3 regions of the Frankia umida genome follow, and region 1 is predicted to be linked to each of the others. Evidence: predicted binding sites of a transcription regulator. Region 1 holds the regulator's gene; each other region holds the start of a gene.
The links. The regulator LexA, encoded in region 1, represses DNA repair genes until DNA is damaged. The targets are predictions, from matches to a motif close to CGAACNNNNGTTCG.
Positions count from the first base shown of each region.

Region 2: dnaB (replicative DNA helicase) is a predicted target of LexA. The motif match lies at 2,571-2,584, and genes of this name have one in related genera.
Region 3: MXD59_RS05775 (HNH endonuclease signature motif containing protein) is a predicted target of LexA. The motif match lies at 4,414-4,427, and genes of this name have one in related genera.

Region 1 covers NZ_JALKFT010000008.1:171,547-181,564, reverse strand. Annotated here, with positions in the region: gene MXD59_RS10800 (RNA polymerase sigma factor) at 1-515, opposite strand, end outside; gene MXD59_RS10795 (amylo-alpha-1,6-glucosidase) at 1,131-2,468, shown strand; gene MXD59_RS10790 (vitamin B12-dependent ribonucleotide reductase) at 2,627-5,563, opposite strand; gene nrdR (transcriptional regulator NrdR) at 5,855-6,481, opposite strand; gene MXD59_RS10780 (LysM peptidoglycan-binding domain-containing protein) at 6,816-7,274, opposite strand; gene lexA (transcriptional repressor LexA) at 7,585-8,349, shown strand; gene hflX (GTPase HflX) at 8,424-9,884, opposite strand.
Region 2 covers NZ_JALKFT010000003.1:105,836-115,853, forward strand. Annotated here, with positions in the region: gene dnaB (replicative DNA helicase) at 1-2,511, opposite strand, end outside; gene rplI (50S ribosomal protein L9) at 3,046-3,495, opposite strand; gene rpsR (30S ribosomal protein S18) at 3,507-3,743, opposite strand; gene MXD59_RS04320 (single-stranded DNA-binding protein) at 3,794-4,378, opposite strand; gene rpsF (30S ribosomal protein S6) at 4,442-4,768, opposite strand; gene MXD59_RS04330 (hypothetical protein) at 5,055-5,360, opposite strand; gene MXD59_RS04335 (glycosyltransferase family 39 protein) at 5,475-6,605, opposite strand; gene MXD59_RS04340 (glycosyltransferase family 87 protein) at 6,712-8,802, opposite strand; gene MXD59_RS04345 (transglycosylase domain-containing protein) at 8,822-10,018, opposite strand, start outside.
Region 3 covers NZ_JALKFT010000004.1:129,094-139,111, forward strand. Annotated here, with positions in the region: gene MXD59_RS05765 (Hsp70 family protein) at 1-753, opposite strand, end outside; gene MXD59_RS05770 (AlkA N-terminal domain-containing protein) at 1,077-2,657, shown strand; gene MXD59_RS05775 (HNH endonuclease signature motif containing protein) at 2,880-4,277, opposite strand; gene meaB (methylmalonyl Co-A mutase-associated GTPase MeaB) at 5,088-6,110, opposite strand; gene scpA (methylmalonyl-CoA mutase) at 6,261-8,543, opposite strand; gene MXD59_RS05790 (methylmalonyl-CoA mutase subunit beta) at 8,543-10,018, opposite strand, start outside.

The DNA.
Region 1 (10,018 bases):
TCCGCGGGGAGCTCGGGAACGGCCTCCAGCTTGTGCTCGGCGAACAGGCCGGCCTCGACCCGCTTGGAGAGCTCTACTTCCTGAGCGGCGTTGAGCAGCGGCACCTTGCCGATCTCGCGCAGGTACATGCGCACGAGATCCGCGGTGCCGGCGTGCTCGGCGGTGGCGCGGGTGGCGGCGGTGACTTCGTCGGCCGCTTCGCCGTCCTCCTCCTCGAGGAGTTCGACGCCAGCCGCGTTCAGCCGCGCGATGAGCGCCGGGAGCAGCTCGAGGCCGATGTCGGCGGCCTCGAGGGCGTCCCTCAGCTCGGAACGACTGATCTCGCCGGCCTCGCGACCGCGCGCGATGACATCGGCGACCGCGCTCACGTCAAGCTCGTCGATGTCATCGGACACGGCCGCCAGAGAGCGGCTGGTAGAGGTACGGGCAGAGGTGGCGGACCGGCGAGTACGCCGCGGGCTACGCGGGCGGTTCTCGTCGGTACGCTCGGCAAGGTCCAGGGCAGGCAGCGTCATCAGTGGCAAATCCGATGGTCGGTGCGGGTGGGACGTCTGTTTCCGTGCACAAGGGAGGCAACGAACGATGCTGCGGAACCATTCCCTGTGCAGGGCGCACCCGGACATCAGCGATCGCCGGGCCTACCGGCAGTGTAGACCCTGGCCTTCGAGACGCTGAACCCGCTGTCGCGAAGACTACCTGTCAGATCCCCTCGTGTGGCGTGTTCAGCGAACTATCTTGACCGTCTTGCGTGCCCGGACCCCCGTCGCGACCCCACATCTTCAACGAAGAGTAGTCCCATAATTACGGATGGCGAGAAATTTACGGCGACTGCCGCGCGCGCCACATTTCCGGTTCGCTACCGCCATCGAGCCGCTCCGGCGCGTGCGCCCCACCACAAGGTGCCGACAACTCCCCCGGACGGCGACCCCCACCCGGGCGCGCCCTCGCACCGTCCCAAAACTGTCCCGCCGCTGTCCCGGTGTCGTCCCGCGACCGTCTGGTCTCAGCATGTCGTCGGCGTGTCGGCGGCGCCACCCGAACCGGCCACGGTCCGCACCCGCCCAGGTAATGCGGGCCACACCCGGGGCGGCCTACCAAGGTGCACAGGGTGTGACGGCTACTCTCACACGATGGTTGCACCCAGCCTCCCGGCAGAGCTGGCGGCGCTACGCGAGACCGCGGTCTCGGTGCTGCGCGGCAACGACCTCGGCGACGTGACCCGGCCATCGCCGACGTTGTATCCGCACCAGTGGCTCTGGGACTCGTGTTTCATCGCGATCGGGCTGCGCCATCTCGACCCCGACCGGGCCGCGGCCGAGATCCTGTCGCTGCTGCGCGGCCAGTGGCCCAGCGGCATGATCCCCCACGTGATCTTCGCCGAGACCACGGACTTCTACCACGCCGGCCCGCAGCGCTGGCGCTGCGACCGGGTGACGACGACGGCCGGCGGCATGCAGAGCACCGGCGTCACCCAGCCACCGATGATCGCCGAGGCGGCGGTGCGGGTGGGCGAGGTGATGACCGGCTCCCAGCGGGCCGCGTTCTACCGCGCGCTCTACCCGGGGCTGCTGCGCTTTCACCAGTGGCTTTACGACGAGCGCGACCCGGACGACGACGGGTTGGTGGCGCTTGTGCACTCCTGGGAGTCGGGGATGGACAACACCCCGACCTGGATGGAGATCACCCGCCCGGCCGCACCACTGGGGGTCCGGGTACTGCGCCGCGTCAACGGCGACGACGCGCTCGACGCGCTGCGCCGCGATTCCAAGGAGGTCCCCCCGGACGAACGGCTGACCTCCGGCGACCTGTTCACGCTCTACCGGATCGTGCGCGAGCTGCGCCGATCCCACTACAACTTCCGCGAGATCCGGCGCACCATCGTCCCACTGGTACAGGACGTGGCGTTCAACGCGATCCTGGTCCGGGCGAACGAGCATCTGGCGACGATCGCGGCGGAGATCGGCGAGGTCATCCCGCCCCGGCTGCGCCGCTCGATCCGCCGTTCCCGCGAGGCCATCAGCCAACTGGCCGTGGACGGGCTTTACTACAGCCGCGACTTTCGCACCCACACACTGTTGCGGCACGAGACGATCGCCGGCCTGCTACCGCTGTACGCCGGGGTCGTTCCCGACGACCGGGTCGACGCGATGGTCAAGATGATCAGCTCGCCTCGGTACTGGTCGCGGTTCGGTGTGGCCAGCGTCCCGGTGGACGACCCGGCCTTCCTGCCTCGCTGCTACTGGCAGGGCCCGGTCTGGGTGAACATGAACTGGCTGATCGCCGACGGCCTGGAGCGTTACGGCCGCCTCGACGCCGCCGACGACCTGCGCCGCAACACCGTCGACGTGATCGCCGCGTCCGGTGCCATGTACGAGTACTACTCCCCCCTGGACGGCTCCGGCGCCGGCAGCAACCGCTTCTCCTGGACCGCCGCCCTGCTCATCGACCTGCTCGCCACCCAGCGCTGACTCGCCCACCCGCAGGTCTGAGCGTTTTTCTACAGGTCGGCCCCGCCGAGTCACTGCTGCGACCCGGCGGCGCGACGGCCCGGACATGACGCTGGTCGGCCGTCAGGATCGGCTGCCCGGGGACAGGCCCCGGGCAGCCGCGCGAGGACAGGCAGCGCTCAGCTGCAGCCGCTGGTGGAGCCGCACTGCTCGCAGACGTAGCAACTGCCGGCCGGGCGCATCGTCACACCGCAGGTGAAGCACAGCGGGGCGTCGACGACCGTCTGGGCGATCAGCGACTCACCGGGCGAAGCGAGACGCAGTTCCCGGGCCACGTACTCCGGCCCGTGCCCGTTCGCGTGCGCCACCCCGTTGCTGTGCGCGGTCGGGGTGGTCGGGGTGGTGGACGGAGCCTCGGTCACGATTTCCGGTGCCACCGCGGTCGGGGCCTCGTCGACGGGAGCGGCCGGGACGACGGAGGCGCCGTACTGGCCGGCGACGGCACGGGTGCGCTCGGCGGCGGTGGAGATGCCGAGCTCGGCGCGATGGTCGGCGTCGAGGTAGTCCAGGGCCAGGCGACGGAACAGGTAGTCCATGATCGACTGGGCGATCCGGACGTCCGGGTCGTCGGTCATGCCGGCGGGCTCGAAGCGCATGTTGATGAACTTGCTGACGTAGGCCTCGAGTGGCACGCCGTACTGCAGGCCGATGGAGATCGCGATGGCGAACGCGTCCATCACACCGGCCAGTGTGGAGCCCTGCTTCGACATCTTGATGAAGACCTCGCCGAGGCCGTCGTCCGGGTAGGAGCCTGCGGTCAGGTAGCCCTCGGCGCCACCGACGGCGAACGACACCGTCTGGGACGGGCGGGTCTTCGGCAGGCGGCGGCGCACCGGCCGGTACTCGACGTCGGCCGCGAGGGCGACGGGTGCCGCCTGCACGGCGCCCGCACCGGTCCCGGACGCGGCGGCGCTGGCGCTGGCGGCGGCCGCGTCCCGCCTGGCGCCCCTGACGTCCGTCAACGGCTGGCCGACCTTGCAGTTGTCACGGTAGATGGCCAGGGCCTTGAGGCCAAGCCGCCAGCCGGCGAGGTAGATCTCCTCGACCTCCTCGACGGTGGCCGTCGAGGGCATGTTCACCGTCTTGGAGATCGCACCGGACAGGAACGGCTGCACCGCGGCCATCATCCGGACATGCCCCATCGGGGAGATCGCCCGCTCGCCGATCGCGCAGTCGAACACCTCGTAGTGCTCCTGGCGCAGACCCGGGGCGTCGACGACGTGCCCGTGCTCGGCGATGAACTCGACAATCGCCTCGATGGTCTCCTCGGTGTATCCCAGGGCGCGCAGCGCCGCCGGCACCGTCTGGTTGACGATGCGCATGCTGGCACCGCCGACCAGCTTCTTCATCTTGACCAGGGCGAGGTCCGGCTCGATACCGGTGGTGTCGCAGTCCATCGCGAGACCGATGGTGCCGGTCGGGGCGAGCAGGCTGACCTGGGCATTGCGCCAACCGTGCTTGTCACCGACGGACTGTGCCTTCGCCCACTCCCTCGACGCGGCGGCCAGCACGCGGGTGTCCTCACCGTGCGCGGCGCGGACGGTGTCACTCGCGGCGGCGTGCTTGCGCACGACCCGACGGTGCGCGTCGGCGTTGCGGGCGAACCCGTCGTAGGCGCCGACGATGGCGGCGAGCTCGGCGGAACGGCGGTAGGCGGTGGCGCTCATCAGCGAGGTGATCCCCGCGGCGAGCGCCCGTCCGCCGTCGGAGTCGTACGCCCGGGCGCTGGCCATAAGCAGCGCGCCCAGGTTCGCGTAGCCGATACCGAGCTGCCGGTAGGCACGGGTGACCGTGGTGATCTCGGGCGTCGGGAAGTCCGCGAAGCAGATCGAGATGTCCATCGCGGTGATGATCAGTTCGACGGCGGCGACGAACGCGTCGGCGTCGAACGTCCGGTCCGGGCGCAGGAACTTCAGCAGGTTCAGCGACGCCAGGTTGCAGCTGGAGTTGTCCAGGTGGACGTACTCGCTGCACGGGTTGGACGCGCTGATCCGGCCCGTCTCCGGGCAGGTGTGCCAGTCGTTGATGGTGCCGTCGTACTGGATGCCCGGGTCGGCGCAGCCCCAGGCCGCGTCGGCGATCGTGCGGAACAGCTTCCTCGCGTCGATCGTCTCGATCGTGCGGCCGTCCAGCCGGGCGCGCAGGGCGAAGTCCTGACCGTCGACGACGGCGTTCATGAACTCGTCGGTGACCCGCACCGAGTTGTTGGCGTTCTGGTACTGCACCGAGGCGATGTCGCGCCCACCGAGGTCCATGTCGAAGCCGGCGTCGCGCAGCGCCCGGATCTTGTCCTCTTCCCGGGCCTTCGTCTCGACGAACTCGACGATGTCCGGATGGTCGACGTCCAGCACGACCATCTTGGCGGCCCGCCGGGTCGCCCCACCCGACTTGATCGTCCCGGCCGACGCGTCGGCGCCCCGCATGAAGCTCACCGGCCCGGACGCGGTGCCCCCCGAGGAAAGCAGCTCCTTCGACGAGCGAATCCGCGACAGGTTCAGCCCCGCCCCCGACCCTCCCTTGAAGATCAGGCCTTCTTCCCGATACCAGTTGAGAATCGACTCCATCGTGTCATCGACCGAAAGAATGAAACAGGCCGACACCTGCTGTGGTGCCGAGGTGCCGACGTTGAACCAGACCGGCGAGTTGAAGCTGAAGACCTGGTGGAGCAGCATCCAGGCCAGTTCGTGCTCGAAGATCTCGGCGTCGGCGTCACTGGCGAAGTAGCCGTGCTCCCGTCCGGCGGCGGTGTAGGTGAGCACGACCCGGTCGATGAGCTGGCGCAACGAGGACTCCCGGACCGGCGTGCCGATCGCGCCGCGGAAGTACTTGCTTGTCACGATGTTGGAGGCGTTGACCGACCAGAAGTCGGGAAACTCCACCCCGCGCTGCTCGAAGTTGACCGAGCCGTCCCGCCAGTTGGTCATGACGACGTCCCGGGACTCCCAGGTGACCTCGTCGTACGGATGGACCCCGGCGGTCGTCCGCGAACGGCGGATCCTCAGCCCGGACGGCCTGGCCGCCGCCTTGCTCGCCTTCGTGCCGCGGCTTTCGGTCATGACGCTCCTCGTGGTGTTCTTGTGCTCGTCGGCGCACTGCTTTTCGGCGCGGGCCGGCTCGCCATGACGCGGCGGCCGCGCTGTGTCTGAGATGCCCGCGCACCACCGACCGCGGCGGCTACTCGGCCGGCATCCCCGGACGGGCGGGCCGTAGCGGCATGGCGAATCGGGGCATACGGGATAAATCCACGTCGGCGGGGTCAGGTCGTCCCAGAACTCACCGGGGCGGACCGGCGTGGCGAGGTCGTGCTTCCAGAACTCGAGGTACGAGCGATGCGGGCCGCGGCGCGGTCAGCCGTGCTCGGCCGCGACCTCGATCAGGGGACCGGGCGCCCGCGCGCCGCCGCCCGGCGGGCCGGCGCCGTTCGGGCCGGTGCCATGGAGCGCGGAACGGGACGAGCCCACGCCGAACGGACCCTCGCCCGCCGGCTCGGCGGGACTGGCCGGGTGGGCGGCCTCGCGGCGGGAGGTGGATGTCTCCGCCCGCAACGCCGAGATCGCGTTCTCGAAGTCGGTGAGCGACTCGAAGGCGAGATACACCGACGCGAACCGCAGGTAAGCCACCTCGTCGAGCTCCCGCAGCGGGCCGAGAATCGCCCGGCCGATCGCCTCGGCGGGAACCTCCGCGGAGCCCGCGGAGCGCACCGCGTCCTCCACGCGCTGCGCGAGCAGGGCGAGATCGTCATCGCGCACCGGTCGGCCCTGGCAGGCCTTGCGCACGCCGGCGACCACCTTCGCCCGGCTGAACGGCTCAGCCACCCCGCTGCGCTTGACCACCCGCAGCGAGGCCTCCTCCATCGTCGTGAACCGACGCCCGCACGACAGGCAGGAACGCCGCCGGCGGATCGCCGAGCCTTCTTCGGCCTCCCGACTGTCGACGACGCGACTGTCCGGATGCCGGCAGAACGGGCACCGCACGCGTTGACGCCTCCTCAGCCCGGACCGGCACGACCACCCTCGACGCCACCCTCGACGCACCAGATGTTGTGCCCAACCCTAGCGCACCACACCATGACTGGGGCAACAACCCCCCGCAGTGCCACGCTGGGACACCCGTGCGCGGATGGTCCGCAACCGTCCGCGAGCACCGCCGCGCCGGCCGGGACCGTGGGATACCGGCAGGTCACCGCGACAACCGGCCGGCCGCCAGGCCGAGGACTCAGGGTGTTCGACCCGTCGGGGGTACCCGGCCGCCACGCCCCACCACGACTGACACAGCCCGCTCCAGCCGGCGTTCGCGACCGCGCCGACCTCATTCCAGCAGCAGGAACTCACCGGGCACGAGATCGGGCGAGGACAGGTGGTTGACCCGCATCAGCCGGTCGACCACGACCCCGGTGTCGGCATCGGGATCGAGCGCGACGGCGATCTCCCGGAGGGTCTCCCCCGCCACGACCAGATGCCCGCGCCGCGGCTCATCCGCCCGCACCAGCGACGCACGCGGCACCATCACCATGAGCGCGGCCGCGACACACAACGCGATGACCGCGACGACGACCACCCGACCCCGCCGGGTCAGCCGCAGCGGCGGCTCGGCGCCACCCCCGACCCGGGAACCCGCCACGACCCCGGATGCCGCCACGGCTCCGGAAGCCCCCACCGTGCCCCGGAACCCCATGGACGGATGGCACGCCCACCCGCCGGCGCCACCGCGCCGCTGGGCCCGCACCACCGCCAGATCGACGACCCGTGTCGCGTGGTCCACACTCACGACAACCTCCCGGAGCGAGCGGACAGGAGCCGGTTACGAACTCCCGTTCGATCGAACTACTGGTCGATTGTGACACGGACCCGCGGGGAGAGGAAGAGACACGCTCGAACAGACGTTTGAGATTCCGCGACCGTCCGGTTACCGTCAAGACGATCAGGTGTGGACCGGACGATCCCCCCCGGTCGCGGACACTGCACGCCGTGGCGAGGCTGGGCACCCCAGGTGACCGGCGATCGCGTGGAATCACGGTCCGCGATCCGGGGTTGCCATCCGGCCACTACGCGGTATGCGACGAGGAGAGCGGTAAGCGATGACCACCCAAAGCAGGGGAACGCGCCGAGGCGGTGCCCGCGGCAACGTGCGGCCCTTCCCGGACAACCCCGCGGACGCGCCCGGACTGACCCCCCGGCAGCGCAAGGTGCTCGAGGTCATCCGGGCGGCCGTGGAGCGGCGCGGATACCCGCCCAGTGTGCGGGAGATCGGCGAGGCCGTCGGGCTCACCAGTACCAGCAGCGTGGCGCACCAGCTGAAGATGCTGGAGGAGAAGGGCTACATCCGGCGCGACCCGAACCGGCCGCGGGCGATGGAGGTGCTCGGCGCCGACCGCCCGCGCCGCGCCGGTGGCGGTGGGAGCGCCGCGACGGTGGTGCCGGCGTTCCCCGGCGAGGCGCCGGCCGCCCCCGGTGCCGCCAGCGATCCGCAGGCGACGTACGTGCCCGTGCTCGGGCGGATCGCCGCAGGTGGGCCGATCCTGGCCGAGCAGGCCATCGAGGACGTCTTCCCGCTGCCGCGGGAGATCGTCGGCGAGGGCACGCTGTTCCTGCTGCGGGTCGTCGGCGAGTCGATGGTGGGCGCGGCGATCTGCGACGGCGACTGGGTGGTCGTGCGCCAGCAGCCGGTGGCGGACAACGGCGAGATCGTCGCCGCCATGATCGATGGCGAGGCCACGGTCAAGCGCCTGCGGGTGCGCGACGGCAAGGTGTGGCTGCACCCGGAGAACCCGAGCTTCAGTGACATCCCGGGTGAAGGCGCGTCCATCCTCGGCCGGATCGTCGCGGTGCTGCGCCGGGTCTGACGGGCGATGGCCGGCCGCCTGGGGGCGGCCGGCCAGTTCGGGTGGAGGTCAAAGCCGGGGTGCCCGGCCCCCGCTCAGGCGCGGAACATGTCGAGATCCGCGGCGAGCGCCGGTGAGACCCGAGCCGTCAGGCGCGTGCCGTCACCGGTGTGTTCCTGACTCAGAACCTCGCCGATGGCGTGAATCCGCGAGACGAGGTCACCCCGCGTGTACGGGAGCAGGACCGTGAGTTCCACGTCCGGATGTGGCACCCGCAGGCTCAGGGCCTCGACGAGCGCGTTGAGGCCGTCTCCGGTGCGCGCGGAGATGAACACCGCGTCCGGGGCGAGCTGGCGCAGTTCGGCCAGCACCGTCGGTTCGGCCGCGTCGACCTTGTTGACGACGATCAGCTCGGGTACGCCGCCCGCGTCGATGTCGTTGAGGACCTCCCGCACCGCCGAGATCTGCCCGGCCGGATCCGCGGCGGAGCCGTCGACCACGTGCAGGATGAGATCGGCATCGGCGACCTCCTCCAGAGTGGAGCGGAACGCCTCGACGATCTGGTGCGGCAGGTGACGGACGAACCCGACCGTGTCGGTCAGGGTGAACGCCCGCCCGTCGGGCAGGGTCGCCCGGCGCACGGTGGGGTCAAGGGTGGCGAACAGCGCGTCCTCCACCAGCACTCCGGCACCGGTGAGCCGGTTGAGCAGCGAGGACTTGCCGGCGTTGGTGTAGCCGGCGATCGCCACCGACGGCGCCTCGCCGCGGCGCCGCGACGAACGCTTGGTCTCCCGCACGGTCGACATCTCGGCCAGGTCACGACGTAGCCGGGCCATCCGCGCCCGCAGCCGACGCCGGTCCGTCTCGATCTTGGTTTCACCGGGGCCGCGGGTACCGATCGGTGCCCGACCACCGCCGCTGGCGGCGGCCCGGGACATGGATTCACCCCAGCCACGCAGCCTCGGCAGCATGTACTGCAGCTGGGCGAGTTCGACCTGCGCCTTGCCCTCTCGGGACGTGGCGTGCTGGGCGAAGATGTCGAGGATCAGCGCCGTACGGTCGATCACCTTGACCTTGACGATCTCCTCGAGCTGGCGGAGCTGGCCCGGGGTGAGCTCACCGTCGCAGATCACCGTGTCGGCGCCGGTCGCGGCGACGACCTCGGCCAGCTCCCGCGCCTTGCCCGAGCCGACGTAGGTCGCGGCGTCCGGCCGGTCGCGGCGCTGCACGAGGGCGTCGAGGACGGCCGAACCCGCCGTCGTGGCCAGGGCCGCGAGCTCCGCCATGGACGCCTCGGCCGCCCGCAGCGAGCCCGACGTCCACACCCCGATGAGCACGACCTGCTCCAGTCGGAGCTGCCGGTACTCGACCTCGGTGACATCTTCGAGTTCGGTCGCCAGGCCCGGCACGCGGCGCAGAGCCACGCGATCCGCCAGGTCGAAACCATCACCCGAATCGGCGAAGAAACCAGAAAGCGCCGCCGTATCGTCGTCGGCGAGTTCGATGAGTGATCTGTCCATAGTGGACGCATCCAGGGCGTCGGCAGGAAGTGTCATACCATCCGTTCTCAACGCGGCCCGCTGCCGCGGCATTCCGCGTCGCTTCGTTTGGCCAGGTCACGCGCGTGTGCGGCGACCATCGGAGGGGCTGCGCGACCCGCGTACCGCGGGCGGCGGTCGTCCTTCCGTCG
Region 2 (10,018 bases), on a different contig from region 1:
CTTGGCGATGATCAGATCCGCTTCGCCGGCACGGGCGGATTCCTTCTCCACCGCGTCCTCCCGGTAGAGCAGGATGACCGCGTCGGCGTCCTGCTCGAGGCTGCCGGACTCGCGCAGGTCGGAGACCTGGGGGCGTTTGTCGGCGCGCTGCTCGGAGGCACGGTTGAGCTGCGAGATGGCGACGACCGGCACCTCGAGCTCCTTGGCCAGCAGCTTCAGTGACCGGGAGATCTCACTGACCTCCTGCTGGCGGCTTTCGACCTTCTTCGGCGACGACATGAGCTGCAGGTAGTCGAGGATGACCAGACGCAGATCGTTGCGCTGCTTGAGCCGGCGGGCCTTGGCGCGGATCTCCATCATCGTCAGGTGCGGGCTGTCGTCGATGAACAGCGGCGCCTCGGCCACCTCACCCATCCGACGGGCCAGGCGACCCCAGTCCTCCTCGGTGAGCCGACCGGTGCGGATGTTCTGCAGCGACACCCGCGCCTCGGCGGAGAGCAGCCGCATGGTGATCTCCATGCGGCTCATCTCCAACGAGAAGATGACCGAGGTCATCCCGTTCTTGATCGACGCCGCGCGGGCGAAATCGAGACCCAGAGTCGAGTTGTGCGTCGGAATACAGGCCTCACCTGCCAGGTAGAGATGCTCCGCGTTATCGACCTCGACACAGCGGACCGGCGCTGACGGGATCGGCCGGACGGCTGTGATGTAGCGCAGCCCGACCCCCGGAAAATCGGTCGGCTGCAGCCGCTGTGCCTTGCGGGCCAGCCGAAAGACCTGGTCCTGAGGCGCAAAACTGATCGAATAACAGGTGGAACTCGCTTCCGAGCTACCCCGCACCCGCCTGGTCGAGATGGTGGCCCGGTATCCCAGCGAAAGGATGAGCTCACGGACATCTCGGGCAAGTCGCGCGCTGGTCGACGCGTACTGGGCAGTCGATCCGTTGGCTGACATGGTGCCGTCGGTGTCCAGCAGGCCGGCCAGAAGATCGCGCCGCTGCTGCTCTGAGGCCCGCAGGTAGGAAGCCGGAATGTGCTTGTTTCCCAGCACGCCCAACGAACGCAGCCGGGCCTGCACTGTTCCGCCCCGCGCATGGCAGGAGCGGCAACGCGGACCATAGCTTGTGATGCGCCCACCGCAGTCCACGCACGCACGAGGTGCCAGCGGCTCCGCGAGGAAGCGCAGTTTGCCACCGCAGGACTGGCCACAGGTGCGTACCTGCGGCATCGCGTTGCTGAAGGCACGGCCACACACCATGCACGTCCGCTCCTGCGGCGACGCTCGACGACGTTGCAGCCCGTATCGATACCTGGCCGTGGTGCTGGCTGGCACGTCATAACCACGCCGTTGGATCTCCGCGGGAATCTCGGGATCCGCGGAGGTCAGCGTGGCCGCGGCGGACGTGTCATCACCGAGCCACGCCCCGAGCAGGTAGGGGTCCAGGGGGAGCTCGACAGCCGGCAGCTGAAAAGGACGGGCGTTGCGCACCGCGTGGTTGGCTCGACCATCCGCCGTCTGGCAACGGAGGGTGCGTGCGATCTCTTCCGTCGTGACCGGCCGGGTGAGAGTTCGGACCTGGCCGCCAGATCGATCCGCGATGACGCGACGGCGATCCGCCCTCGTCTCGGTGATCCACTGGTGCTGGGCGTCAGCCACGATCACGGACCCGTCGGAGAACTCGACCTCGTAGCAGGGCCGGCCGTGCATCACCTCGGTGGCGGCCACAACCCGCGTTGGCCGGCCATCGGCGCCGATCAGCTGGTCACCGACGGCCACGCGGCCCATCGTCGTCCAACCACTCGGCGTGGGTAGCGGTGTGTCAAGCGCCAACGCCTTGCCCACGGCCGGGCGGGCCGCGACGATCCACAGCTGGCCGCCGTGCAGGCCGTTGGTGAGCTCGTCGAGGTCGGTGAAACCGGTCGGCACACCGGTGAGCGAGCCCTCGTGCCCCGCGATCGACTCGATCTCCTCCAGGGCGGGGTTGAGCAGGTCGCCCAGCGGGAGATAGTCATCGTTCGTGCGCCGCTCGGTGACCTCGTAGACGGCGGCCTGGGCCCGGTCGACGACATCGGTGACGTCGGGCGCGGCGCCGAAGGCGAGCTGCACGATGCGGGTGCCGGCCTCGGCGAGGCGGCGCAGGATCGCCTGCTCGCCGACGATGCGGGCGTAGTAACCGGCGTTCGCCGCGGTGGGCACGCTGGAGATCAGCGTGTGCAGATAACCCGGGCCGCCGACGCGCTCCAGCATGTCGCGGCGGCCGAGTTCGGCCGCCGCGCTGATCACGTCGGCCGGCTCGCCGCGGCCGTAGAGATCACCGATGACCTCGTAGATGAGGCCGTGCGCCGGGCGGTAGAAATCCGTCATCCGCAGGACCTCGACGACGTCGGCGATCGCGTCCTTCGACAGCAGCATGCCGCCGAGCACGCTCTGCTCGGCGGGGAGGTCGTGCGGCGGGGTCCGGTCGAACTCCGCGGGACCGCCCGCGCCGCGCGAGATCTCGGTGACGCTCACGAGGCCCCCCTCCCGAATCGACCGGGCCAGTCGGCTCCGATCTGACCGCACCCATGTATCGAACATATGTTCGTATACTCTGGGGAGGTGGTCAACCTGGCACGCCGAGCGGTGTGCCAGGGCCTGACCCTACGGATCGCAGCCACCACCGCCAAAGAGTTATCCACAGGGCCTTGTGGATAAGATGTGGACAACGGGCCGGATCCTGGGGAGAAGCTCGGGACAGTTGGTGCGTAGCTGTGGACAACGATCCCCGCAAGGTGGCGGAAGTCCAGCTACACCGCGCACCTTCCGCGCCGGACATGTGGATAACAATCCATGGAAAAATTTTCGGGCGAGCGCGGCCCAAACGCCGCTGACCTCCCCGAACTCCCCGATCTTTTCCCGCAACGCGGAACTCCCCCGGGGCCGCACCGGCGCGGTGCGGCGACCCCGGGGGAGTTCGCTGGTGCCTGTGCGTCGGGCCCCCACGTGCGGGGGCCCGACGGCGAAACCGGTCACCGGGCCCTGTGGACAACAGAGCCAGGCAGCCGGCTAGGAGGCCTTGCGGACCTGGACCTTCAGCGACGCGGTCACCTCGGGGTGCAGGTGCACCGAGACGGTGTGCGCGCCGAGGGTCTTGATCGGCGTGGTCAGGTCGACCCGACGACGGTCCAGCTCGGGGCCGCCGGCCGCGGTGACAGCCGCGACGACGTCGGCCGCCGTGACCGAACCGAACAACCGGCCTTCCTTGCCCGCCCGGGTGGTCAGCTCGACCTTGAGCCCGCCGAGCTGGCCGGCGATCTCGTTGGCGTGGTCCAGGTCGCGGACCGCCCGAGCCGACCGGGCCCGCTTGATCTGCTCGACCTGGCGCTCCGCGCCCCGGGTCGCGAGGATCGCGTACTTGCGCGGCACCAGGAAGTTGCGCCCGTAGCCGTTCGCTACCTCGACGATGTCACCCGGGCTGCCGAGCCCGGGGACCTCCTGAGTCAGGATGAGCTTCATCGAGGAACCCCCTACCGCGCCGAGGCGGTGTAGGGCAGCAGCGCCATCTCGCGGCTGTTCTTCACCGCGGTGGCGACGTCACGCTGGTGCTGGCTGCAGTTGCCGCTCACCCGACGCGCGCGGATCTTGCCTCGGTCGGAGATGTACTTACGCAGCAGCGACGTGTCCTTGAAGTCGATGTACTCGACCTTGTCCTTGCAGAACACGCAAACCTTCTTCTTGGGCTTGCGCACGGCCGCCTTGGCCATGGATGTGCTCCTACCTCGTTGTGCCGTCCTCGATGACGACGACCGCCCGCTCAAAACGGAGGCTCGTCTGAGTAGCCACCGGCCGGCTGCTGCGACCAGGGGTCATCGTTCGGTGCTCCACCGCTGCCGTAGCCGCTGTTGGAACCACCGCTGGACGGCACGGAAGCCGCGGCTGGCGCGTTGAAGCCGCCACCCGGGCCACCGGATCCGCTACCGGATCCGCCGCTGTAGCCACCATCGCCGTACCCGCCGCCACCGCCGCCGCCACCACGGGCGGCGCGGACGACCTTGGCGGTCGCGTAGCGCAGGCTCGGGCCGACCTCGTCGACGTCGAGTTCGATCACTGTGCGCTTCTCGCCCTCACGGGTCTCGAACGAACGCTGCTTGAGCCGACCGGACACGATGACCCGGGCGCCCTTCTGCAGCGACTCGGCGACGTTCTCCGCCGCCTGCCGCCAGACGGAGCAGCGCAGGAACAGCGCCTCCCCGTCCTTCCACTCGTTGGACTGACGGTCCAGCGTGCGCGGCGTGGAAGCGACGGTGAAGCTCGCCACCGCTGCGCCGTTCGGCGTGAACCGCAGTTCGGGGTCGCTGGTCAGATTTCCGACTACCGTGATGACAGTCTCACCGGCCATGCCCACCCTCCCTGATGTCGATGGCCAGGGCGGACGGACGCGATGCCGTCGCCGTGGACCGGATCATGCCGCCACTCGGCGGCTCTGGCGGGGCCGCTTCGGCTCGGGGAGCCGGATGACCTTCGTGCGCAGGACCGACTCGTTCAGCACGAGCTGCCGGTCGAGCTCGGCGACCACGGCCGGCTCGGCGTGCAGGTCGATGACCGCGTAGATGCCCTCGTGGCTCTTCGCGATCTCGTAGGCGAGCCGGCGGCGACCCCAGATGTCGACCTTCTCCACCACGCCGCCGCCCTGTCGGACGACACCGAGGTACTGGTCGAGGGACGGCGCGACGGTGCGTTCCTCGAGGTCTGCATCGAGGATGACCATCAGCTCGTAATGGCGTGCCAAGGGTGAACCCACCTCCTGTGGACTCAGCGGCCACGGATCATCCGTGGCAGGAGGGACCGCGCTCCGGATCCGCATCGGCATGGACGAGCCGGACGCCCACGATCCACAGCGCGATCGCACGACCGGCACATCCGGACGACCAGCGGTACACGAGACCACCCGCATCAGCCCGTCAGCGGGCGCGATCGAGCGGAACTTGATCGCGCACATCGGGGTTGACCAGCGAACGGGCACATGCGCCAGGGCACGGCATGTCCTGGCGAGTCTACTCGATCGTGCCGACCGGTCAGTCCCGCGGCGTGTCCTCCCGTGTCGGCTCGCGCCGCGTCCCGCCGAGGGCGAGGACCACGCGCAGCCAGGCGGTGGCCGCCCCGGCCAGCAGGACGACATCGATCGTCACGAGCAGTCCGCGCACATGGCGCGACGGCGACGGGTCGGCGACCGCGAGCCCCAGCATCACGAACGCGGCCAGCAGCGCGATCGCCCCGGCCAGGCAGGCCTGGCGACGCGCCGCGGACCAACCGACCATGTCCGGCTCCCCCGTCCGGACCGGCGTCGTCGCCTGGCCGACCGGATCTCCCGCGGCGTTCACCGCTGTTGTCTCCCCTGCCCCACCGACACCTGCCCCACGGACACCTGCCCCACCGACGAACTGTCCCACGTCGGCGCCGGCCGGCCGCGCCGCGCCGCGCGCCGCGCGCGCCGATCAGTCAACCCACTGACCCTGGGTGAACGCGATCACCAGAACGGCCATCACCGGCGCACAGATGCCCAGGTACACCGACGCCACCCAGCGTCGGCGGGCGGCGGCCCGGGCAAGCAGCAGATACAGCGGGAAGGCGACGAGGATGCCGCGAATCCCGGAGGCGTAGTAGTTCGTGCACGCCATGATGGCGGTCATCACGCCGACGAAGGTCGCCTCGCCCCATCGACGTCCGACCAGCAGGATGATCGTCACTGCCACGCCGACGACGACGGCCAGCAGCTCACCGCGCCAGAACCAGACGAACGCCGACGAGCCGTCGCCGTTCGTCGCGGACGACCAGGTGGCCGCCCATCCGGACCAGGGCCAGTCGGTCCAGCGGTGCCAGCCGGCCCGCATCGCGTCGGTGTAGGACGACCATCCACCGGTACGAGCCCGCAGGTAGATCAGGTAGCCGAGCACCGGAACCGGCGGCAGGGCGAGCGCCAGGGCCGGCCGGGCGAACACCGACCGCCCCTGCTCCCGGCGGCTGACGACGTACTGCACCACCAGCGCCACCCCGAACGCGATCCCACTGATCCGGGCGGATGCCGCGCCGGCGCCGAGCAGGCCGGCGAGCCACCAGCGTCCCCGCCGGGCGGCCAGCCACGAGGCGGTCGCGCAGGCCAGGAACAGACCCTCCGAGTAGGCGGCGAACAGGAACACCGCGTACGGAAAACAGATCAGGCTCAGCACGGCGAACCGCGCGTCCGGCTCGCCGACCTCGTCCGCGGCCAGGCGCCACAGGGCCGCGGCGGTGACCACCCCGGCCAGCAGCGATACCGCGAGTCCGGCGAAGATCCAGTCGCGCAGGACCAGATGGGCCAGCCGGATGGCGATCGGCAGACCGGGAAAGTCGACCTCGGTGCGGTCGGTGTACGCCGGGGACAGATAGCCGTGGCGGGCGACCTTGGTGAACAGGCCGACGTCCCAGCGGTCCCACAGGGTACGAAGTCCCGGGGCGTCGCGCGCCGGACCCGAGCTCAGCGCCCGCGCCGCGGCCAGCGACAGCAACGCGACGGCGAACCGGCTGCCCAACCACAACGGGAGGGTCGCCGTGACCGCCCGCGGCACCCGCCCCCAGCCCGACCGCACCGGCGACCAGCGCCTACCGTCCACCGCCGCGCGGTGCGCCGACGAACCGCGCGGCGGTGGACCGTCCGGCGGTGGACCGTCCACCGCGGGGCCCTCCACCGCGGAACTAGCCACCAGCGGGTCCCTGGTCGCCACCGCCCAGGGTGCTGCCGTTCGCGGTGGTGTCGGGGGAGTCCGCGTCGGGTCGGTGCCGCGGCCGGAACAGAGCGCCGGGCTCGAGTGGGCGCAACGCCGGTCGGTCGGCGTCCCGGTCCGCCTCGTCCGGACCGTTCGTCGCTCTCACGGTGGTGACGGCGACCTCCGGGATCGCCGTGGCGGCGTCCGTGGTGTCGGTGATGTCGGTGATGGGCGTGGCGGACGTGGCGGATGTGGCGGCGGGGTGGGTCGGGCGACCACGCCACCCGCCGCGGACGTCGGGGGCGTGGTCGAGCACGCCGCCGGCCGGGTCGTCGAGCAGGTCGGGGTCGAGGCCGGCATCGGGACTGTCCGCGGCGCAACGTTGCGCGACCGTGCCCGCGGTGCCGGCGCGGACCACATCCATCCGTGGATGCAGGATCTCGCGCACGACGAACCCGGCCATCACGATCAGAACGAGATCACGCAGTGCCACGGCGCCCACGAACCAGCCGCGGTCCACGCCGTGGCGTCCCTGCGTGTCGTTGTAGATGAAGTGCATGAACCGGGTGAACATCACCCAGAACTCGCAGATCTGCCAGATCAGGAACAGGCGCCACCGCGGACGGGCCAGCGCCACCAGCGGCAGCAACCACAGGGTGTACTGCGGCGAGAACACCTTGTTGCTGAGCAGGAACGCGACGACGAGCAGGAACAGCACCTGGGGCAGCCGCGGACGGCGCGGCGCCAGCCACGTGAGCAACCCGATCGCGAGCACCGCCACGACCAGCGTCGCCGCGGTGACGATGTTGAGCGTGTGGACGGCCAGGCCGTGGTCCCGAATGCCCTGGAGGACGTACGGCACGGCGACGGCGATCGTCCCGAACGCGGCCACCGCCGAGGCGATGACCAGCCGCAGCGTGTCCGGCCGGTGGACGACCAGCGCGCTGGTCACCGCGATCAGCACCACCGCGGTGACCAGGCAGATGACCAGGTGCATCGGCCCGAACCAGGCCGGGTCGTGGCGGTCGGCGAGCCAGGTGGCGCCGAAGGCCACCGAATCCCAGTCGGCGCCTCGTTCGGAGTTGAGGTCGAAGAAACGGGCCAGGGCGTTGCGGGCCCCGTCCGGGCCGCCCCCCAGCAACCGCAGCCAGCTTCCGCCGTGCCAGAACGTGGCGAGGATGCCGCTGCTGGTCCGGTCGGCCTCCTTGTCGAAGTAGCCGGCGACCAGCCACAGCGGCACCATCACCGCCACCACGGTGACCAGGGCCGACACGAACGCCTTCAGCCACTCCCGGACCTTGCCCGCCCGTAGGCACAGAAACAGCAGGCCGAGCAGGAACAGCGCCGGGTAGAGCTTGGTCAGGATGCCGAGCCCGAGCAGCACACCGGCCAGCCGGGGGGCCCGTCTGGACCAGGCGAGCAGACCACCCGCCGCGAACGCGACGGCCAGAATGTCCCAGTTCGTCAGCAGGTGCAGGGCCAGCGCGGGTGCGATGGCGAACAGCGCCGCGTCCCAGACCCGCCGCGAACCGGCGGTCAGCGCCGTGCAGAACACCGCCACGCACGCCGCGACCAGGAACAGCAGCGCGGTGAGGTCGTAGAAGACCGCGGATCGCCGGTCCATCGTGTAGTGGTCGACGACCTGCTGGCCGTTGTCCATCCGATAGACCGGTTTCGGCCCGGAGGCGAGCCCCGCGGGCCATGCGATCAGTGCCATCGCCGCGCCGATCAGCGGCGGGTACTCCGTCGGATAGTCCAGATAGGGGAGCTTCCCGTCGACGAGGCCCTCCTGGCTGTACAGGGCGACCACGTCCGAGTAGCACAGCGCGCTGTACTGGTACTCGTGCGTCCAGTTGCGGGTGTCCCGGCAGCTGGCCTTCTGCGCGTAGCCCAGCAGGGACGCGAGGATGACCAGCGCCATCAGCACCCGCAGCGGCGTCAGCCAGGTACGCCGCCCGGGCAGGACCGCGTGTGCGCCGGGCGGCCCGCCGATCAGCTGGCTCGCGCCCCCGACGACCGGGTCCTCCCGAGCCGGGCTGACGCGGGCGGGTGACGCCTGTGTCGTGGCCATGCGCGCCATTCTCACCCCCGCGGCCCGGTCACCCGCCAGCGAAGGGGTCAACGATGATGCCGGTCTGGCGTGGACGGGTTCCGCCGCGGGTGCCCCCCTGCTGCTGACCACCGCCCGTGGTGCCGGTACCGCCGCCAGCGCCGTCCCCGCCACCGAACAGGCCACCCAGTATGCCCGTGGTGCCCTGGCTGGCATCCGGCGCCGCGGTGATGGTCGGCGACGGGCTCGGCGGCGCGTTGTCCTGCACCATGCCCCCGAACGCCGGGGGATCGAAGGTGGATTTCGGTACACCCCTGAGTGCCGCGTCCATGAACGCCTTCCAGACCCGCGCCGGCAGCGTTCCGCCGTACACCCCGTCGGGTGCGCCGGGAATGCCGCGCAGCTGGTCGGACACCAGCCCCTCGCCACGGAACATGTCCACGCAGGAGGCGATCTCCTTGGTGTAGCCGCAGAACCAGGCCGACCGGAAGTCCGTCGAGGTGCCGGTCTTGCCGGCGGCCTCACGACCGCCCTCGAGCGCGGCCCGGTGGCCGGTGCCGGACGGGTCGGTGATGACGCTCTGCAGCGCGTAGGTAGCGTCCCGGGCGACCGCGGCGGGAATGACCTGCTTGGGATTCTGCACGGCCCCGCTGTAGATCACCTGGCCGTTGCCGTCGACGACCTTGTCCACGATGTGCGGGGTGGCCCGCACGCCGTTGCTGGCCAGCACCGAATAGACCGACGTCATGTCGATGGGGTAGACGCTGTCCTGCCCCAGGGTGATACCGGCCTCGGATTTCAGCGCCGTCCTGTCGCGGATACCGAGGGTGCGCGCGGTGGCGATGACGTTGTTGACGCCGATCGTCTGACCCAACGGGACGTACACCGTGTTGATCGAGGCCGCGGTCGCCTCGATCAGGTTCTTGTAACCCAGGTCGCCGCCCTCGCTCTCGTCGTTCTCCACCACATAGCCGGGGAGATACGCCTTCGCCGGGGCCGCATAGGTCGACTTCAGGTTGATGTTCTTCTGCAGCGCCGCGATCAGCGTGATCGTCTTGAAGGTCGAGGCGGACTGCACCTGCGCCCCCGAGACGTTGTCCTCGTACGCCTCACGACCCTGGGCGTCCTTGCCGTAGAGCGAACCGCCGTACCAGGCGAGGATGCGCCCGGTGCCGGGTTCGACGGCGGACAGACCGGTCCGCAGATCCGGTACCGCCGCGTACGCCGAGCTCAGCACCTGGTTGAC
Region 3 (10,018 bases), on a different contig from region 1:
CGCCACGGTGAGGTCGACCTCGGCCTCCTCCGCCAGCACCTCCTTGGCCTGCGCGGCGTCGCGACGCAGTTGGGCCAGGGCCAGCCTGGTCGCCGGATCCGACCGGTCGACCCGCTGGGGGTCGATACCGGCGTGGGTCAGCGCCTGGTCGACCAGCAGCCCGTCCAGGTCGATGCCGATGCCGTGACGCATGCCCGCCGCCGTACCGACGACCTGGAAGCCGAACGGCGAGAAGGACAGCACCGCGGTGTCGAGGAAGCCGGCACCCAGGTCGTACCAGCCGACCAGGTCGACGGTCTGGGTGACCGACGAGCGGGCCAGGAGCGTGCCCATCGCGTCGGCGGCCGCCACGGCGGTCACCGGCATCTCCAGGCCGGAGAGCTGGGTGACCGCCTCGGTGAACGCCTCGCGCCGCGAGGCGGGCCAGAACGCCGGATGGGTGACGACCACCTGGTCGGGTGGACCGCCAAGCTGCTGCGCGGCGGTGGTGACAAGATGGGCGACCAGCCGGCCGAGCAATGACTCCCTGCTGTAGGCCGCGCCGCCGAGCACGACCTGGCCCTCGTCACCGAGGCGACGCAGCAGGTCGGTGGCCGCACGGTCCGGATCGGTCCGCGCCCGGCGCGCCGCCGCTCGGGCGAACAGCAGGCCTCCGCCCGGCGCGGCGTACACCACGGACGGCAACCGCCGCTGCCCGCCGAGTTCGAGTACCCGCGGCCAGCCGCCGTCAGCGATACCAACGATCGTGTGCACGGATCCGACGTCTATGCCGAGCTGATATCCCACCGCGACTCCTGAGCCACGTGTTCGCGGGGCCCGCCCCCTCCCAGGAAACACGCGCCCGACCAGCGACGATCTCCCTGACCGCTGGTCCGCTCATCGTAGACACCGTGGAAGACAAACCGGCATGTCCGGTGTCGGACACAAAATGTCGCGATCATTCTGAACCGCCCCGCCGCGCCCCTCGAGCTCACCGGACCCGCACACCCGCCGGTCCCGTCGGATGTACCGGTCCACCGAGGCAGACGTCGTTTTTCCGCGCGGATCCAGCCGTGCCTGCGACGATGCTGGAGGACATGTACGACGACGCCGAGCGCTGTGTGCGGGCCGTGCGGTCCCGGGACTCCCGCTTCGACGGCTGGTTCTTCACCGCCGTGCGCAGCACCCGGATCTACTGTCGTCCGAGCTGCCCCGCCATCGTCCCCCGCATCGAGAACCTGCGCTTCTACCCAAGTGCCGCGGCCGCCCAGCAGGCCGGGTACCGAGCCTGCAAACGCTGCCGACCGGACGCGAGTCCCGGTTCGCCCCTGTGGGATGTCCGCGCCGATCTCGTGGCCAGAGCGATGCGTCTGATCGCCGACGGGGTGGTCGACCGCGACGGCGTGCCCGGCCTCGCCGCCCAGCTCGGGTACAGCACCCGCCAGGTGCAACGACAGCTGCTCGCCGAGCTCGGCGCCGGCCCGTTGGCGCTGGCTCGGGCGCAGCGCGCGCAGACCGCGCGCCTGCTGATCGAAACCAGCGACCTGCCGATGGGTGATGTCGCCTTCGCCGCCGGTTTCGCCAGCATCCGGGCGTTCAACGACGCCGTCCGGGAGATCTTCGCGCTCTCCCCCACCGACCTGCGTCACCGCGCCGCCCGCGCCCCCATCCCGCTCGTGACGGTTCCCGGGTCGGCGGAGTCCAGCCAGCCGGCAGGCCCGGCGCACAGCACGGGGCTCGCCGTACCCATGCGGCCGGTAGGAACGCTGTCCCTACGCCTGCCGTTTCGCGCACCGCTGTGCCCGGACAACCTGTTCGGGCATCTGGCGGCCACCGCGATCCCCGGGGTGGAGCAGTGGCGCGACGGTGCCTTTCACCGCACCCTGCGCCTGCCGCACGGCCCCGCGGCGGTGGCGCTGCGGCCGCGGCCTGACCATGTCGCCTGCCAGCTCACCCTCACCGACCTGCGGGATCTGTCGACGGCGATCAGCCGCTGCCGCCGACTGCTCGACCTGGACGCCGACCCGGTCGCCGTCGATGCCCACCTCGCCGAGGACCCCACACTCGCCCGGCTGGTGCACGCCGCCCCCGGCCGACGGGTGCCGCGCACCCCCGACCCGGACGAGTTCGCCGTGCGCGCGATCCTCGGCCAACAGGTCTCCACCGCCGCGGCCCGTACCCACGCTCGCCGTCTGGTCGAGGCCCTCGGCCCACGCGTCGACGGCCTCGGCGGCGCGTTGACCCATCTGTTCCCCACGATGCGTGACCTCGCCGATGGGCTGCCCGGGCTTGACGAGGCCGCGCTGGCTTTCCCCCGCAGCCGCCGCATCGCGCTCACCGCTCTCGTCGAAGCGCTCGCCGAGCGCACCATCGATCTGGGCGCGGGAGCCGACTGGCACCACGCCCGCGTCCAACTCACTGCTCTGCCCGGCCTCGGCCCATGGACGGTCGAGTCGATCGCCATGCGCGCCCTCGGCGACCCCGACGCCTTCCTCCCCACCGACCTCGGCGTACGGCGCGCTGCCGCGGACCTCGGTCTGCCCACCAGCGCGGGCGGCCTCGGCGCCCACTCGACCGCCTGGCGCCCCTGGCGCAGCTACGCCGTCCAGTACCTCTGGGCGACCAGCGACCACCCGATCAACCGGATGCCCGACCAGCCTCGCTCGGCAACCGCATGACTCAGCTGCGACCCCCACGGTCAAGGTGGTCCGAGGGCTGACTCGGCCGCGTGAACACCCATCGATCCGCCTGCACGCAGCATCAGCCGACCTCCCGAGGCGGAAGCCGATCAGGTGCCCGCACACATGCGGCAGAGCCCGACGCACCGAGCGTCTCGGTGCCCGGCCAACGGGCTGGATCGCCACCCATTGGCCGGGCATCTTCACCGAGCCGACGCGAACCTATTCCGCTGTGTAGTTATCAGGGTGCGTGTGGTGCTGAGCACCGGTGGGAGTGGTCCAGGTGATGTGGCCGGGCGCGCCCTGTTGCATCTGCCAGCCGGCGGGCCGGGGTGACTCGTTCATCGGGCTGGGATGGCGCTTGCGGCGACCCATCATTCGATGATGACGTCGGCAGACCGGCGCAAGATTGCCTTCCCGGGTCTTACCACCGTCACCCCAGGAAACGCTGTGATCAATATCCGCGCTGACCGCCGGCTGGTCACATCCAGGCAGCGTGCAGGTGGTGTTCCGCGCCCGAACCTTGCGGGCCAGCGCCGCCGACGGAAAACGCCGATCTGACACATCCACCAGTTCACCGCTGTCTCGGCGGGTGAGAATCTGCCGCCACGTGCACAGCGGCTCCTCGCTCATCTGCCGCACCACTTCCGCTGGGATCGGACCGAGACCCGGGATCTCTCCCGGATTTTCGGCGAGCCCAAGCAGCGTCTCCACCGGCACGATCACCTGCATCTCGACCGGGACCCGACCCAGATCCGCCCCCATCAACAGACCGTAAGCCACATCTGCCCGGCGCTGATCAAAACTCCGCCCATCACCTGCCCTCATCCCTCGGGCCAGGTGGCTGATCCGCGCCCACACCGCCCACAGCTGTTCCGCTGGAAACAGCAGGGCCAGGCGGGCCATGCCGTCCGGCTCCGCCCGCATCTCCACCCGCCTGCCCTCCTCGGCCTTTTCCCTTCGCTGCTGCGACCCGTGCGGATCCACCCGCAGAATCCGCCGACGGACCGCCTGCTCGAACGCGGCCAGGCTCGGCCGGCCGCCCTTCGCCAGAACCGGAGTCGCCACCGCATCCACCAGCTCGTCGGCCAGTTGAGCGGTCAACCGGTCCAAGGCCACCAGCCGCGCCAGATCGATCGCTCCGTCATACAGCGCCTTCACCGCTCCTGGCAGCCGACGCACCACCCGCACCGCGAAAGCCACCTGCCGACCGCCTTCCGCGGACGACAGGCACGCGCCGAGAGCTACCTCCTCACCCACGAACTCGCTGTAGCCCCAGCGCTTCGCCTCCGCCCACACCCCGCTGCGCGCCCCGCCCTCAGCCGGCACTCCCCGCCCGTCGTCCCCCTCCCCGTCAACACCAGGGCCACCCTCGTCCTCGGGATCGCACCCGTTCACAGGCACTCTCGGCAGCGGACGCAGGCCGGCCAGACGAGCCCGCACCAGCAACCGCTCCGCCTCGGCCCGTGCCACTCGCCGCCCCACCTCCGCATCCCACGCCACGCACGCCTCATCCCCCAACCCCGCCACACGCCGACCCCCCACCTCCACCGACGCCAGCCACTCGACCGCCTCCCGTTCCTGCGACGACGCCTCGTTGGCACCCACCACCGACACCATCACCAGCACCCCCGTCCCAAAAGAAGACAGCCGAAAAAAGCAGATGAGAAGAAAGCATGGACACGCGCTCGCAGACAGGAGAAGACAGCGAATCTATACATCACTGAAGCTATACGCCACCTCCACTCATGACGATCGAACGTGCATTCGAATCATAGCCGATGGACAAGCGGCTGACAACCCACGTGCACGCACTCGGGTACAGAGACAACCCACACCCCCAGCGACCAGCGACAACGCAGGATGGAAGCAGTGGAACAGCGGTTCAGTGAGCCCGAGAGTCGCGCATAGCTGCGACCACAACACCAAGCTTCCTGCCGCCGGAAGACCCGCGGTCAGCTCTTGCATGGAGAGAGGAAGAGGGTATGATCAGGATACACAGAAGCCAATCCACGAGCATCCGATCGCCGAAATAAGCAACGCGACCTGGCAGCAGTCTCGAGCTTCACATATTGACGCAAGGCGACCGCATGATCCCGAAACTATTTCCTTGCCAGGAATCACATATCCCGCAGAGAAGACAGGCGCCCGCCGTCAGGCTGTAATGGGAGCCAAGCTCAGATCGTTGCCATCCTGAGCTTGCTTAAGAAACGAGGTCTGACATACCCGATGAAGCCACGCCAGCCCGGGACCACGACGAATAAGCGGATTCCATAGAAATAGCCGGCCGAGTTTTTTCGCGTCGCCGTCCCGGCGGCCTCCAAACAGCACGACAGGACACGTCCAATGCGACTCCATGCCGGACAGGACACCAACGAAACAGGAGCGAGCGTCCGTGCCAACGGCGGGCTCCTGAGCTCGGAAGGCCTGCTACTGCGACGACCTGGTCGGCTCACCCGTCGACTGCGCGAAGGCGGAGAGGATGGCATCGGCGGCCAGAGCCGGGGTGAGGCTGCCCTCGCGGACACGCTGTTCCAGGTCTGGGGTCAGGGCGCGGACCTGCGGATGGGCGTGCAGATCGGCGAGCAGCCGGTCGCGCACCATCGCCCACGTCCAGTCGACCTGTTGGCGGCGGCGACGGGCGGCGAGTTCGCCAGACGCGTCCAGGGTGTCCTGATGCTTGATGATCTGCGCCCAGACCGTGTCGACGCCGACGCGCTGCTCGGCGCTGCAGGTCAGCACCGGTGTGTTCCAGTCCCGCGGGCCGGAGGCACCCTGCAGCATCCGCAGGGCGCCAGCGAGTTCCCGGGCGGCACGGCGGGCATCGAGTTCGTGTGGGCCGTCGGCCTTGTTCACCGCGATGACGTCCGCGAGCTCGAGCACACCCTTCTTGATGCCCTGCAGCTGGTCGCCGGTGCGGGCCAGGGTGAGGAACAGGAAGGTGTCGACCATGTCGGCGACGGTCGTCTCCGACTGGCCGACGCCGACCGTCTCGATGACGACGACGTCGTAGCCGGCTGCCTCCATGATGACCATGGCCTCGCGGGTGGCCTTGGCGACTCCACCGAGTGTGCCCGCGGTCGGCGACGGGCGGATGAACGCCGCCGGATCGACCGCCAGGGCCGACATCCGGGTCTTGTCGCCGAGGATGCTGCCGCCGGTGCGGGTCGACGAGGGGTCGACAGCGAGCACCGCCACCTGATGGCCGCTACCGGTGAGCATGGTGCCGAGCGCGTCGATGAACGTCGACTTGCCGACGCCAGGCACGCCGGTGATGCCCACCCGGCGTGCCTTACCGGCATGCGGCAGCAGCGTCACGAGCAGCTGCTGGGCGAGCTCGCGATGGTCGGGCCGGGTCGACTCGACCAGTGTGACCGCGCGCGCGATCCAGGTACGCGACGAGGCGAGCACCCCGTCGGCGTACTGCGCGAGGTCGATCGGTCGCCGGCTCACGACGCCACGGCCGACGTCGACCGCGCGGACGCCGCTGATTCCAGGGCGACCGCCGCCACCACCGTGACCGCCGTCGAACTCACCACCGCCGTCGGCTTCACCACCGCTGTCGAACTCACCACCGCTGTCGATGCCACTGGCCGCCGCCGCTCAGGCAGCGGTGTGGCCGAGCTGCGCGGACAGGGTCGCGAGCAGTTCCTGCGCGGCATCGGCGATGACCGTGCCGGGCGGGAAGATCGCGGCGGCGCCGGCGGCTCGCAGTTCATCGAAGTCGCCGGGTGGAATGACGCCGCCGACCACGATGAGGATGTCGGAGCGCTCCAGCGCGGCGAGTTCCTCGCGCAGCGCCGGCACCAGGGTGAGGTGGCCGGCGGCGAGCGAGGAGACGCCGACGATCTGGACGTCCGCCTCGACCGCCTGGCGGGCGACCTCGGCCGGCGTCTGGAACAGCGGGCCGACGTCGACGTCGAAGCCGATGTCGGCGAAGGCGCTGGCGATCACCTTCTGGCCGCGGTCATGGCCGTCCTGTCCCATCTTGGCGACCAGGATGCGCGGACGGCGCCCCTCCTGCCGCTCGAACTCGGCGGCCGTCTCGCGGGCGGCGGCGATGTTGCCGGCGGAGCCGGCCTCGTCCCGGTACACGCCGGAAATCGTACGGATCTGACCGGAATGGCGCCCGTAGATCTTCTCCAACGCGTCGGAGATCTCGCCCACGGTCGCCTTGGCACGGGCCGCGTCCACCGCGAGGGCCAGCAGGTTCTGGTCGAGGCCCGAAGCCCGGCGCCCGTCACGGGCCGCGTCGGCGGCGGCGGTCAGCGCGTGCAGGGCGGCCTCGGTCACCGCGTTGTCCCGCTCCTCGCGCAGCCGGCGCAGCTTCTCGACCTGCTCGGTGCGGACGGCCGAGTTGTCGACCTTGAGCACCTCGATCGCCTCGTCGGCGTCCACCCGGTACTTGTTGACGCCGATCAGCGGCTGACGGCCGGAGTCGATCCGCGCCTGGGTGCGGGCGGCGGCCTCCTCGATGCGCATCTTCGGGATGCCGGCGTCGATGGCCTGCGCCATGCCGCCGGACGCCTCGACCTCGGCGATGTGGCTCCAGGCCCGGGCGGCCAGGTCGTGGGTGAGGCGCTCGACGTAGTAGCTGCCGCCCCACGGGTCGATCACCCGGGTGGTGCGCGACTCCTGCTGCAGCAGCAGCTGGGTGTTGCGGGCGATGCGGGCGGAGAAGTCGGTCGGCAGCGCCAGCGCCTCGTCCAACGCGTTGGTGTGCAGCGACTGGGTGTGGCCCTGGGTGGCGGCCATCGCCTCCACGCAGGTGCGGACCACGTTGTTGAACACGTCCTGGGCGGTCAGCGACCAGCCCGACGTCTGCGAATGGGTGCGCAGCGACAGCGACTTGGAGCTCTTCGGCTCGAACTGCTTCACCAGCTTCGCCCACAGCAGGCGGGCGGCGCGCAGCTTCGCGACCTCCATGAAGAAGTTCATGCCGATGGCCCAGAAGAACGACAGCCGCGGCGCGAACGCGTCGATCTCCAGACCCGCCGCCAGGCCCGCCCGGATGTACTCCACGCCGTCGGCGAGGGTGTAGGCCAGTTCCAGGTCGGCCGTCGCTCCGGCCTCCTGCATGTGGTAGCCGGAGATGGAGATCGAGTTGAACTTCGGCATCTTCTGCGAGGTGAACGAGAAGATGTCCGAGATGATCTGCATCGACGGCTGCGGCGGGTAGATGTAGGTGTTGCGGACCATGAACTCCTTGAGGATGTCGTTCTGGATGGTCCCGGCGAGCTGCTCGGGAGCCACGCCCTGCTCCTCGGCCGCGACGATGTAGAGCGCGAGCACCGGGAGCACGGCGCCGTTCATGGTCATCGACACGCTCATCCGGTCCAGCGGGATGCCGTCGAAGAGCTGGCGCATGTCGAGAATCGAGTCGATCGCGACGCCAGCCATGCCGACGTCGCCGGTGACCCGCGGATGGTCGGAGTCGTAGCCGCGGTGGGTCGGCAGGTCGAAGGCGACCGACAGACCCTTCTGGCCGGCGGCGAGGTTACGCCGGTAGAAGGCGTTGGACGCCGCCGCGGTGGAGAAGCCGGCGTACTGGCGGATCGTCCACGGCTGGGTGACGTACATCGGCGCGTACGGCCCGCGCAGGAACGGCGTGACCCCTGGATAGGTGCGCAGGAAGTCCAGGCCCTCGGTGTCGGCCGCGGTGTAGAGCGGCTTGACGGCGATGCCCTCAGGCGTGTCCCAGGTCAGCGCCTCGACATCCTTGCCGGTCGTGGCCTCGACGGCGTCGCGCCACTGCTGCTCGGGGGTGTCGGCCCCGTCCGGCGGGGCACCGAGTTCGATCGTCGAGAAGTCCGGGATGGCGGTGAGGCCCGGCCCGGTCGGGTCGGACTCGTCAGCGCCGGACTGCTTCGCGCCTTCGAGGGACATCAGGCCACTCCCGCCTCAGCCAGTGCCGTCTGGAGCACGGCGACCGCATTACATCCTGTGAACACGTATCCGCCGATACCCGCCTCGGCGTCGGACTGCGCGCGGGCACCCGGCTGGCCGGCCAGCCACACCTGGCGGGCACCGGCCGCCCGCAGCGCGGCGGCGACCGTGGCGGCATGCTCGGCGTACACCTTGTCAGCCGAGCACAGGCAGGCCACGGTGGCGCCGGACGCGGTGAACGCCGCGGCGATCTGGACCGGGTCGGTGCCGGTACCGGAGGTCGGGGTGTCGAACCCGCCGGCCTGGAACAGGTTGGCGGCGAAGGAGCCCCGCGCCGTCGACGCGGCGGCGCTGCCCAGTGTCGCCAGCAGGATCACCGGACGGTCGCCCGCCTGGGCCGCGGCGTCCGCGCGGGCCCGCAGGTCCTCGAAGTCGGCGTCATAATGGATCTCCGGCAGTCCGGTTGTCACCGCGTCCGCGGGGGCGGACGGCGCGACAGGTGGCGCCGGGACCCGATCGGGAAGCTTCTCGGCGACGTTCGGGAACTCGCTGACGCCGGTGATCGGATCACGCCGATGGGCGATCGCCTCGGCGCGGGCCGCGCGACTGCTCGCGATCCGTTCGGCGACAAGCCCCTCACGCAGCGCCGCGACGATCCCGCCGGCCCGCTCGATCTCGGTGAACGCGGACCAGGCCGCCTCGGCGAGGCTTTCCGTGAGGGACTCGACGAACCAGGAACCGCCGGCCGGGTCGATCACCCGAACCAGGCTCGACTCCTCCTGCAGCAGGATCTGGGTGTTGCGGGCGATCCGTCGGGAGAAGTCGTCGGGCAGACCGAGCCTCGCGTCGAAGGGCAGCACCGTGACCGCGTCGGCACCGGCGACCCCGGCGGCGAAGCAGGCCAGCGTCGTGCGCAGCATGTTCACCCAGGGATCGCGGCGGGTCATCATCGCCGTCGACGTGACGGCGTGCTGGCGCTGGGCCCGCTCGGGTCCGCTCGCCCCGCACACCTGGGCGACCCGCGCCCACAGCCGGCGGGCGGCGCGCAGCTTCGCGATCGAGCTGAACTGGTCGGCGGTGACCGCGTAGCGGAACTCCAGCTGGCCGAGCGCCTCGGTGAGGCTCAGCCCGGCGCTGGTCAGCAGGCGCAGGTAGGCGACGCCGGTGGCCAGCGACGCGGCGAGTTCCTGGGCGTCGCTGGCGCCGGCACGGTGGTAGGGCTGGGCGTCGACGACCAGCGCGCGCAGGCCCGGGTACTGCTGGAGGCAGCGCCGCGCGAGCGCCGCGGCCTCGTCGAGCCCGGCCGGCTCGGAGGTGCCGACCCCGACCCGCGCGGCCAGCCCGATCGGGTCGGCCCCCAGGCTGCCCGACAGCTGGGAACCGGGTACGCCGCGGGCGTCGGCGACCCGCAGGAACTCATCCGCGGCCGCCGATGTCCGCCCGCCCGCGTCGAGTGCGACCGGGGCGAGGTCGAG